Linked DNA regions of Rhodobium gokarnense. The protein of the gene in region 1 interacts with the protein of each later gene in a pairwise test. Links are inferred from orthologs where the notes say so. Each region holds a gene or a part of one and is shown in the gene's direction. Other genes may lie near its edges.

Region 1 (5,837 bases):
ACGCGCCGATCGTCGAAGGCGCCGTGATGGCGGCGACGGAGGCCGCGGGCGGCTCGGACCTTCAAACGGTGAAGGCGACCGCGGAGGATTTCCAGTCATGAGCGAGGCCTGGCAAACGGGCTCTGCCGTCATCCGGGACGCCACCGGCCTGCACGCCCGCCCGGCGGTCAAGCTGACCAAGCTCGCCAAGCGGTTCGAGGCGCGGGTCGAAATCCGGCGGGAGGCGGGCGAGACCTGGATCAATGCTAAATCCCCGAGCGCCGTGATGAAACTGAAGGCGCCGCACCTGGCGCGGCTGGAAATCCGTGCCTCCGGCGACGACGCTCCGGCGGCCGTCGCCGCGCTCCGCGATTTGATCGACAGGGATTTCGATGACAGCACCGAAGGCTGAACGGAGATTTGCGGGCCGCCCGGCGGCGCCCGGCTTTGGCCTCGGGCCGGCCGTCCGCCTTGAAAGCGGGCCGGTGGACGCTGTCGGTGAGGCCGCAAGCCCTGAGGAGGAGCGAGGCAGGTTCGACGCGGCGCTGGCCGCATCCGCCGAACAGCTCAGCCTGCTTTCCGACGACGCCGACGTGCTCGGCGCCGAGATCCTGGAATTCCAGCTCGCCCTCATCGAGGACGACGAGTTGATCGACCCGGTCTGCGAGGCAATCGCGGACGGTGCGACGGCTGCCGCCGCCTGGCGCGCACGCCTCGACGAAGAGATCGCCGACTACCGCGCCGCGGAAGACGACTACATGGCCGCGCGGGCCTCGGACCTCTCCGACCTTCGCGACAGGGTGCTCGCCAACATGAACGGCGGTATCGAGGCGGCCGACCTGCCCGATGGGGCCGTCATCGTCGCCGAGGACCTCACCCCGTCGACCTTCTTGAGCCTCGACTGGAAGCGGCTTTCCGGCGCCGTGCTCCTTGCCGGCTCGTCGACCAGCCATGCGGCGATCCTGGCCCGCTCGCGCGGCGTGCCGATGGTCGTCGACCTCGGCGACGCCGATATCGATGAGGGCGATCTCCTTGCCGTCGACGCGGCAACGGGCGCTGTGATCGCGGCGCCGACGCCGGGCACCCTTGCCGACTTCAACGCCCGCCGCACGGCCGACGAGGAGCTCAATGCAAGGGCCGCCGAACGGATGGCCCGGCCCGCACGGACCGGCGATGGCGTGCCGATACGGGTGCTCGTCAACGTCAACGAGATCACCGAGATCGATCGCCTGTCGCCGCAGATCTGCGACGGCGTCGGGCTGACCCGCACCGAGTTCCTGTTCTCCGAAGGGGCGCCGTCGGAACAGCGGCAATACGAGGTCTACCGGCGCCTCGTCGCCTGGGCCGAGGGGCGCCCCGTCGCCATCCGCACCTTGGATGCCGGCGGCGACAAGCCGCTGCCGGGCATCACGGTCGACGGCGAAAGCAATCCCTTCCTCGGCGTGCGCGGCGTCCGCCTGTCCCTCAAGCATCGCGAGGTGTTCGTGAGCCAGCTAAGGGCGCTCGCGCGGGCCGCCTCCCTCGGGCCGCTGAAGGTGATGGTGCCGATGGTGAGCGTTCCTGAGGAACTGACGACCGTGCGCCAGCTCCTGCGCGAGGCCGTTGCCGCGCTCCATGCCGAAGGCGTCACGGCCCGCGAGCCGGCGCTCGGCATGATGGTCGAGGTGCCGGCGGCGGCGCTGACGGCGGAGGACTTCGCTGCCGATTTCTACTCCATCGGCTCCAACGACCTCATCCAGTACACCATGGCCGTCGCCCGCGACGCCGCCGGCCTTGGCCATCTGACCGCGGGAGACAATCCGGCCGTGATGGAGCTGATCCGGCGCACCGTTGCCGCCGGCCGTGCCCGCGGTGTCGAGGTCAGCCTGTGCGGCGACATGGCCTCGAAGCCGGAACACGTCGCGCCGCTCCTTGCCGCCGGGCTGACGACGTTCTCCGTCGCGCCGACCGCCGTCGGACGGATCAAGCTGGCGATCTCCGAGGCGCGGGCGCCGGGACGGGAGGCAAGGGCCGGATGACGACGGATCCGCTGATCGCCTACAAGACCTTCCTGCGCGATGCCATCGAGACCCGGCCGTCGGGGACGCGGCGCAAGCTCGCCATGGCCTTCGGCACCCATCCGAGCTTCATTTCCCAGATCACCAATCCGGCCCTGAAGGTGCCGCTGCCGGCCCAGCACATCCCGACCCTGTTCCAGGTCTGCCACCTGACGCCGGAAGAGCAGGACGCCTTCCTGGATCTCTACAAGCGCGCCCATCCGGCCCAGGCGACCTCGATCGAGGAACTCGCCGAGAACGAGAAGAACGTCGTGAAGATCCTGCTGCCGCAATTCGACGACCCGGCCGTCAGGGCCGATGTCATCCAGGCCATCAGGGACTTTGCCGACAACGTGATCCGTCTCGCCGACGGCATCGCGAAACGCAAATAGGGAGATCCGAAATGAAGAAGCTGATCAACAATGTCGACGACGTCCTGACGGAAAGCCTTGCCGGCTTCGGCCGTGCCCATGCCGATCTCGTCGACATTTCCACCGACCCCAAGCTCGTGACCCGCAAGGGCGGCGGAAAAAAGGGCAAGGTGGCGCTGATCTCCGGCGGCGGCTCCGGCCACGAGCCGATGCATGCCGGCTTCGTCGGCATGGGCATGTTGGACGCGGCCTGTCCGGGCGAGGTCTTCACCTCGCCGACGCCGGACCAGATGCTGGCCGCGGCGGAGGCCGTCGACGGCGGCGCCGGGATCCTTTGGATCGTCAAGAACTACGCCGGCGATGTCATGAATTTCGAGATGGCCGGCGAGATGTATGACGGGCCGACGGAAACGGTGCTGACCAATGACGACGTCGCCGTCGAAAGCTCGCTCCATTCGCAGGGCCGGCGCGGGGTCGCCGCCACCGTCATTGTCGAAAAGATCGTCGGCGCGGCGGCCGAACGGGGCGACGATCTGGCGGCCTGCAAGGCCCTCGGCGACCGGGTCAACGCGGCGTCCGGCACCATGGGCATCGCGCTCACTTCCTGCACGGTGCCCGCCGCGGGATCGCCGACCTTCGAGATCGGTGAAAGCGAGATGGAACTCGGCGTCGGCATCCATGGCGAGCCGGGCCGCAAGCGCGTCGACTTGATGAAAGCGGACGAGATCGCCGAGGCGTTGATCCAGGCCATCTGCGAGTCCATCGCGCCGTCCGGCGACGACGACCTGCTGCTCCTCGTCAACGGCATGGGCGGCACGCCGCTCATGGAGCTTTACCTCCTCTACAATTCGGCGATGAACGTCGCCGGGGAGAGGGGGCTGAAGATCGCCCGCTCGCTCGTCGGCAACTACTGCACCTCGCTGGAGATGGCCGGCGCCTCGATCACGCTGACCAAGCTCGACACGGAGATGGCGGAGCTCTGGGACGCACCGGTGCACACGGCGGCGCTGCGCTGGAAGGCGTGAGCGCGCTGTCCGCGTTCGCGCGGCGAAGGCCATAGCGGCAGGCGGCCCCCGGATTGTCGGGGGTGCGCGGTTCCGGCACGGGTCTGGTCAAGGGGATGTCACCGGAGCATGGTGTCGTCTCCGCGGCGGCAGCGCGCCGTCGTCACCCTTTTCGAGGAGGAATAGTCATGAAATCCGTCATTCTCGCCGTCTGCCTTGGCCTTGCCGCCGGCAGCGCCCAGGCCTTCGAGCTGACCAGCCCCGATTTCGACGACGGCGGCACGCTCGCCGACGAATTCGTCTTCGACGGTTTCGGCTGCACCGGGTCCAACATGTCGCCTGCGCTCTCCTGGAGCGATGCGCCCGAGGGCACCAAGAGCTTTGCCCTGATGGTCCACGACCCGGACGCGCCGACCGGCGGCGCCGGCTTCTGGCACTGGGTCGTGCTCGACATCCCGGCCGGGACCACCGAACTGGCGAAGGACGCCGGCGAAAAGGGCGGTGCCAAGCTGCCGGAGGGTGCGCGCGCTATCGCCAACGACTACGGCTTTGCCGGCTGGGGCGGCCCGTGCCCGCCTGAGGGCGACGACGCCCATCGCTACAACATCACCCTTTATGCCCTGCCGGTGGAAAAGCTCGAGGTGCCGGAGGGCGCGTCGACGGCTGTCACCGGTTTCATGATCAACGGCCAGACGATCGGCAAGGCAACGCTGCAGGGCAAGTACGGGCGCTGAGACGCCAAGGGGGCAGGTGATGCATCCGCCCCGGTGCTCTGCTGGCTTTGACCGCTAGGTCGCGAAGGCCGCGGGCCGCCCGAACGGGGCGCCCGCGGCCTTTTCGTTTCCGGAGCGCTCAGAAAAAACTCCGAAGCCTTTGTCGAGGCGCCGTTTTTCCGGCAGGATCGGCCGTCGCCAGGGCCCGGGAGAGGGCAGGGGCGCGCCGCCGCAAGTCTGTCCGCGTCCCTCACGGGCGAATAAAAAACGGCATAAACTAAAAAAAACGGTTTTTTTGAATGTCAGCTTATGGCACAACTGTCGGTAACGCTTGCAACGAAACAGCGGGCCGACAATGACGAAGAACGTGGTCACCATCCTCGACACCGGGGAGACATATGGCTGCGCCGGGGAGGAAAACCTGTTGGATGCCATGGTCCGGCTCGGCCGGAAGGGCATTCCGTCGGGCTGCCACGGCGGCGGCTGCGGTGTATGCAAGATACATATCGTTGACGGCGCCTGGCGCGGCAAGGCGATGAGCCGCGAGCATGTCAGCAGGGAGGAGGAGGCGCACGGTATCGTGCTCGCCTGCCGGGCCTATCCGGCCTCCGACGTCACGCTGAAGGTGCTTGGAAAAATGAAAAAGGCCGTGTGCCGGGAACGGAAATACGGTCTCGTATAAGAACACGTCTAATTGGAGGAGACGCAAAGATGGGTGTGATGCGAATTGGCCATATCAACCTTCGGGTGCTCGATATGGACGCGGCCCTCGACCACTACGAAAACACCATGGGCCTGTCGGTGACCGACCGGGACGCCGACGGCAACGTCTACCTCAAATGCTGGGACGAGTGGGACAAGTACTCCGTGATCCTGACCGAGGCCGACAGCGCGGGCATGAACTCCATCGCCTTCAAGGTGGAAAAGGACGCCGACCTCGACGCGTTGAAGAAGCGCATCACCGATTACGGCATCGACGTCACCGACATGGCGCCCGGCGAGATGAACGGCTGCGGCCGCGCCATCCGTTTCAACCTGCCGAGCGGCCACGACATGCGGCTCTACGCGGAAAAGGAATTCCTCGGCAAGGCGGTCGGCACGCTCAATCCCGAACCCTGGCCGGACGAAGGCAAGGGCGTCAAGGCGCACTGGCTCGACCATGCCCTGCTGATGTGCGAACTCGACCCGGAAAGGGGCGTCAACAAGGTCGCCGAAAACACCAAGTTCATGAAGGAAGTCCTCGACTTCCACCTCGGCGAGCAGGTGCTCGTCGGCCCCGACGGCGACATCCAGGCCGCGACCTGGATGTTCCGCACCTCCACGCCCCATGACATCGCCTTCGTCGGCGGCCCTGAGATGGGCCTCCACCACGTCGCCTTCTTCCTCGACGAATGGAACGACGTGTTGAAGGCGGCCGACATCATGGCCAAGCGCAAGGTGAAGATGGACGTCACCCCGCAGCGTCACGGCATCACCCGCGGCTACACGATCTATTTCTTCGACCCGTCCGGCAACCGCAACGAGACCTTCGCCGGCCTCGGCTATCTGGCCCAGCCGGACATGCCGCCGATCACCTGGACCGAAGAGAATTTGTGGCGCGGCATCTTCTACCACACCGGCGAGGAAGCGGGAGCGTTTACCACCGTCTACACCTGATCCCGAAGGGCATTCCGGCCTTCGTTTCCCGACCAGCAACTTGCGGACCGCCGGGCGTTTTCTAACAGGCGCCCGGCG
Region 2 (4,372 bases), on another replicon or contig:
ACGACGACCGTCCCCTTCTCGCCCTTCAGCTCGCTGAGCGAATGGGTCTTGCCGTCAATTCCGGGCAGCGTGAAGTCCGGAGCGGGTATCCCGAGTTCCGGCGGCGGGGGCGTTGCAGCCATGAAAACCTCCATCGGTGCGATTGCATTGGATCGCTGCCCAAGAAACCAGTTTTGCCAGTCATTTTCCATGGCCGTTGGCCAGCGCCCGACATCTTCTGCGCCGCTAGCGGACTTGTGATGGAACAAGCCGCGAACGCCGATCTCGCCTTTACTTTTTCGTCATGCCAGAATGCGAACCGATTCGCTTGCCTGCGAAATCCCCCTTTAACGCCTGGGAAGACCCGCTGGAAATGGCCAAATCCGAAGACCTTTTTGCCAAGCTCGAGGAGAGCGTCGCCGACCTGAAGGCGCAGAACCGTCCGGCAAAGCGCAAAGCCGCTGCGGACCGCCCCGCGCCGTCGCGGCCGGCCGCGCGCACCCCCGCAAGGAGCACGGGCGACAGCGGCGAGACCGGCTATTCCGCCGCCGACATTGAGGTCCTGGAAGGCCTTGAGCCGGTGCGCCGGCGACCGGGCATGTATATCGGCGGCACCGATTCCAAGGCCATGCACCACCTCTTTGCCGAGGTCATCGACAACTCCATGGACGAGGCGGTCGCTGGCCATGCGAGCTGGATCGAGGTCGAACTCGACGCCGAAGGGGCGCTGACGGTCAGTGACAACGGCCGCGGCATCCCGGTCGACCCGCACCCCAAATTCACCGACAAGTCGGCCCTGGAAGTGATCATGACGACACTCCATGCCGGCGGCAAATTCGATTCCAAGGTCTACGAGACCTCCGGCGGCCTGCACGGCGTCGGCGTCTCCGTCGTCAACGCCCTGTCCGAAAAGCTTGAAGTCGAGGTCGCCCGCGGCCGCCGGCTCTATCGCCAGTGTTTTTCCCGCGGCATTCCGGTCGGCGGCCTGGAGGAACTCGGCGAGGTCATGAACCGGCGCGGCACCCGCGTGCGCTTCGTGCCCGACACGGAGATCTTCGGCGCCAACTGCAAGTTCCAGCCGGCCACCCTCTTCCGCATGGCCCGCTCCAAGGCCTATCTCTTCGGCGGCGTGGAAATCCGCTGGTCCTGCGCGGCCAACTGGCTGGAAGGCGCCAATGCGCCGCCGGCCTCGGCCACCTTCCATTTTCCCGGCGGCCTCAAGGACTTTCTCGCCGAGAGCCTCAACGGCGAGCGCAAGGTCGTCGACGACATCTTCGCCGGCAAGACCGACCGCCCCGGCGGCCACGGTTCGGTGGAATGGGCCGCCGCCTGGTTCGCCGGCGACGGCTTCACCCGCTCCTATTGCAACACCATCCCGACGCCGGAGGGCGGCACCCACGAGACCGGCCTCCGCAACGCCCTCCTGAAGGGGCTGAGGTCCTATGCCGAACTGGTCGGCAACAAGAAGGGCGGCATCATCACCGGCGATGACGTGCTGACCTCTGCCGGCGCCATGCTTTCCGTCTTCATCCGCGAGCCGGAATTCGTCGGCCAGACCAAGGACAGGCTGGCGACGACGGAAGCGAGCCGGATCGTCGAAAACGCCGTCCGCGACGCCTTCGACCACTGGCTCGCCGCATCGCCCAACCAGGCCAACCGGCTGCTGGAATGGGTCGTCGACCGGGCCGAGGAGCGGCTGAAGCGGCGCCAGGAAAAGGAAGTCAACCGCAAGTCCGCGGTGCGCAAGCTGCGGCTTCCGGGCAAGCTCGCCGACTGCTCCAGCGGCCAGGCCGCCGGCAGCGAGATCTTCATCGTGGAGGGCGATTCGGCCGGCGGCTCGGCCAAGCAGGCGCGCAATCGCGCCACCCAGGCCGTCCTCCCCCTGCGCGGCAAGATCCTCAACGTCGCCAGCGCCGGGCGCGAAAAGCTCGCCCAGAACCAGCAGCTCGCCGACCTCGTCCAGGCGCTCGGCTGCGGCACCAGGGGCCAGTACCGCGAGAGCGACCTGCGCTACGAGAAGGTCATCATCATGACGGACGCCGACGTCGACGGCGCCCATATCGCCTCGCTGCTGATCACCTTCTTCTACCGCGAGATGACGGACCTCATCCGCGAGGGCCATCTCTATCTGGCCGTGCCGCCGCTCTACCGCCTGTCCCAGGGCGGCAAGACGCTCTATGCCCGCGACGACGCCCACAAGGACGAACTGCTCGCCAAGGAGTTCAACGGCCGCGGCAAGGTCGATATCGGCCGCTTCAAGGGCCTCGGCGAGATGCTGCCGGCGCAGCTCAAGGAAACCACCATGGCGCCCGACAAGCGCACGGTCCTGCGCGTCGACATCGTCGAAGACGACGACGGCCTGACGCGAACGACGGTCGACCGGCTGATGGGCACCAAGCCCGAGGCCCGGTTCCGCTTCATCCAGGACAACGCCGAATTCGCCACCGACCTCGATATCTGACGTCGGCGGCGCCCGTCACGGCGCTTTCGCTTTTTCCCCGTTTCGGCTAAACCGGCGGCGCCCCTCGCGGCAATGTCCGGCGCGCCTTGCGCCGCCCTACCCGGAGCGACGTCCTTGGCATCCCTTTTCGGCAATCTGCGCGAACGCTTCCGCGGCCCGCCGCCGGCCGCCAAGGCGGAGCATTTCGTCGTCATCCCGGAGCTGAAGATCGCCTTCGGCCGGGTGCCCAAGGCCGCAAATTCGTCGATCAAGGCAGCGCTCGCCCGCCATGTCGCCCACGACCCGAACGGGCCGGTGAAGCCGACGCGCGACCAGTTCTGGGCCGAATGCACGGATGGCCGCACGGCGATGGTGACGCCGGCCGAGGCCGCCACGCTGTCCGGCTATTTCATCTTCACCTTCACCCGCAATCCGTTCGACCGGCTGGTGAGCTGCTACAACAACAAGATCGTCGTCTCGAAAGAGCTGCCGGCGAGTTTTGCCCGCCTCGATTTCGACAAGGACATGTCCTTTGATGCCTTCGCGCAAAAGGTCGCGACCATCGACGACGGCCACGCCGACATCCATTTCCAGTCCCAGGCCGCAATGCTGACCCATGACGGCGATATCGTGCCGGGCTTCATCGGGCGCTTCGAAAATCTTGCCGACGACTGGCACGACCTCGATGCCGCGCTTTTCGACCATTGCGGCATCCGCCTCGGCCGGCTGGAAAAACGCAACTACCGGCGCGGCGGCGCCGACGACCTTGCCGGCTACTACACGTCGATCGAAACGGTCGCCCTGGTGCGCCAGCGCTATGCCGACGACTTCCGCCTGTTCTATCCCGATGCCGATGCGCCGGGCAGCGCCTGACGACGGGACCGGCCCTTAGCCAAGGACTGACATGCTGTTCAACACCCTTTCCCGCTCCATCCGGCTCCTTCTGACGCCGATCCGCGAACGGCACTTCATCGTCCTGCCGGAAAGGAAGCTGGTCTATGCCCGGGTGCCGAAGGCCGCCAATTCCTCAATCAAATACACCCTTGCCGAACATCTCGACTGGAAGCGTCAGCGCCGCAGCGACGGTATCGGACCCAACAACGACCTCTTCTGGCTCGACGGCCGCTCCCAGGGCGCCGACCTTCTCGGCGCGGACAGCATCGTTGCGCGCCATGCGGACTGCTTCATGTTCACCTATGTCCGCAACCCGTTCGACCGGGTGGTGAGCTGCTACAACAACAAGATCCGCATCAAGGACGAGATCCAGCCGAGCTTTGCCCGGCTCGGCTTTTCCCTCGGCATGGACTTTGCCGCCTTCGTGGAAAAGGTCGCCGAGATCGGCGACGACAGGGCCGACAACCATTTCCGCGGCCAGATGGACATCCTCTCCCATCGCGGCCGCTACCTGCCCGCATTCACCGGCCGCTGCGAGGACCCGGACGACTGGCCGAAGCTGCAGCAACGGCTGCGCGACGAGATCGGCTTTGAGATCGGCCCGCTGCAGACCCGCCACGTCAAGCGCCAGGGCCGCGACGACCTCGTCGACTACTATGCCGATCCCGCCCTGGTGCGGATGGTCCGGGACCGCTACCCGGCCGATTTCGAACACCTTTACGCCGATGCGGCCGACCTGCCGGCAGCGCTGAAGCAACTGAACGCCGCCGGCTGAGGGCCACGGCGCCGCCGGGAGAAGGACCGGCCGCCGGCGCATTCATCGAACCGTGATGCGCACCGGCGCCGGATCGCGTAGGCTTGCGAAAACCTCACGGGCGCCAGAACCGTCCGCGAACGCCATGGAGGCCACGCCATGACCGCCACCCGCATCACGAATATTGTCGCCGGCGCCGCCCTTGCCGCCATCCTCTGGTCGGTGCCCGCATCCGCCGACGAGGTCTCCGACGCGATCGCCGGCATCGACCCGGCGATCACCCATATGCGCATTTTCGGCGAGTG

The links. Proteins that work in one complex are often made in the same cells at the same time.
Region 2: the proteins of dhaK (region 1) and parE interact in binary tests that used the Escherichia coli proteins (3 or more experiments, as listed by UniProt). The link is inferred for Rhodobium gokarnense from one-to-one orthologs.

What each region holds. Positions count from the first base shown.
Region 1 is NZ_JAOQNS010000011.1:167,012-172,848, forward strand. What follows is about bases 1,531-4,414. They hold dhaK (dihydroxyacetone kinase subunit DhaK), read left to right. Parts: upstream 1,531-2,418; coding sequence 2,419-3,411; downstream 3,412-4,414. Other genes in these bases: ptsP (phosphoenolpyruvate--protein phosphotransferase), read left to right, coding at 1,531-1,997; M2319_RS18040 (hypothetical protein), read left to right, coding at 1,994-2,407; M2319_RS18050 (YbhB/YbcL family Raf kinase inhibitor-like protein), read left to right, coding at 3,579-4,124. Outside these bases: dihydroxyacetone kinase phosphoryl donor subunit DhaM, read left to right, coding at 1-101; M2319_RS18030 (HPr family phosphocarrier protein), read left to right, coding at 98-391; more of ptsP, read left to right, coding at 372-1,530; M2319_RS18055 (2Fe-2S iron-sulfur cluster-binding protein), read left to right, coding at 4,459-4,785; M2319_RS18060 (catechol 2,3-dioxygenase), read left to right, coding at 4,815-5,759. UniProt on the Escherichia coli protein: Dihydroxyacetone binding subunit of the dihydroxyacetone kinase, which is responsible for the phosphoenolpyruvate (PEP)-dependent phosphorylation of dihydroxyacetone via a phosphoryl group transfer from DhaL-ATP.
Region 2 is NZ_JAOQNS010000004.1:258,063-262,434, reverse strand. The notes cover bases 1-2,896. They hold parE (DNA topoisomerase IV subunit B), read left to right. Parts: upstream 1-352; coding sequence 353-2,440; downstream 2,441-2,896. Other genes in these bases: M2319_RS08825 (sulfotransferase family protein), read left to right, coding at 2,555-2,896; M2319_RS08835 (thioredoxin family protein), read right to left, coding at 1-122. In the rest of the region: more of M2319_RS08825, read left to right, coding at 2,897-3,292; M2319_RS08820 (sulfotransferase family protein), read left to right, coding at 3,324-4,088; M2319_RS08815 (hypothetical protein), read left to right, coding at 4,227-4,372. UniProt on the Escherichia coli protein: Topoisomerase IV is essential for chromosome segregation; it is the principal protein responsible for decatenating newly replicated chromosomes. It relaxes supercoiled DNA.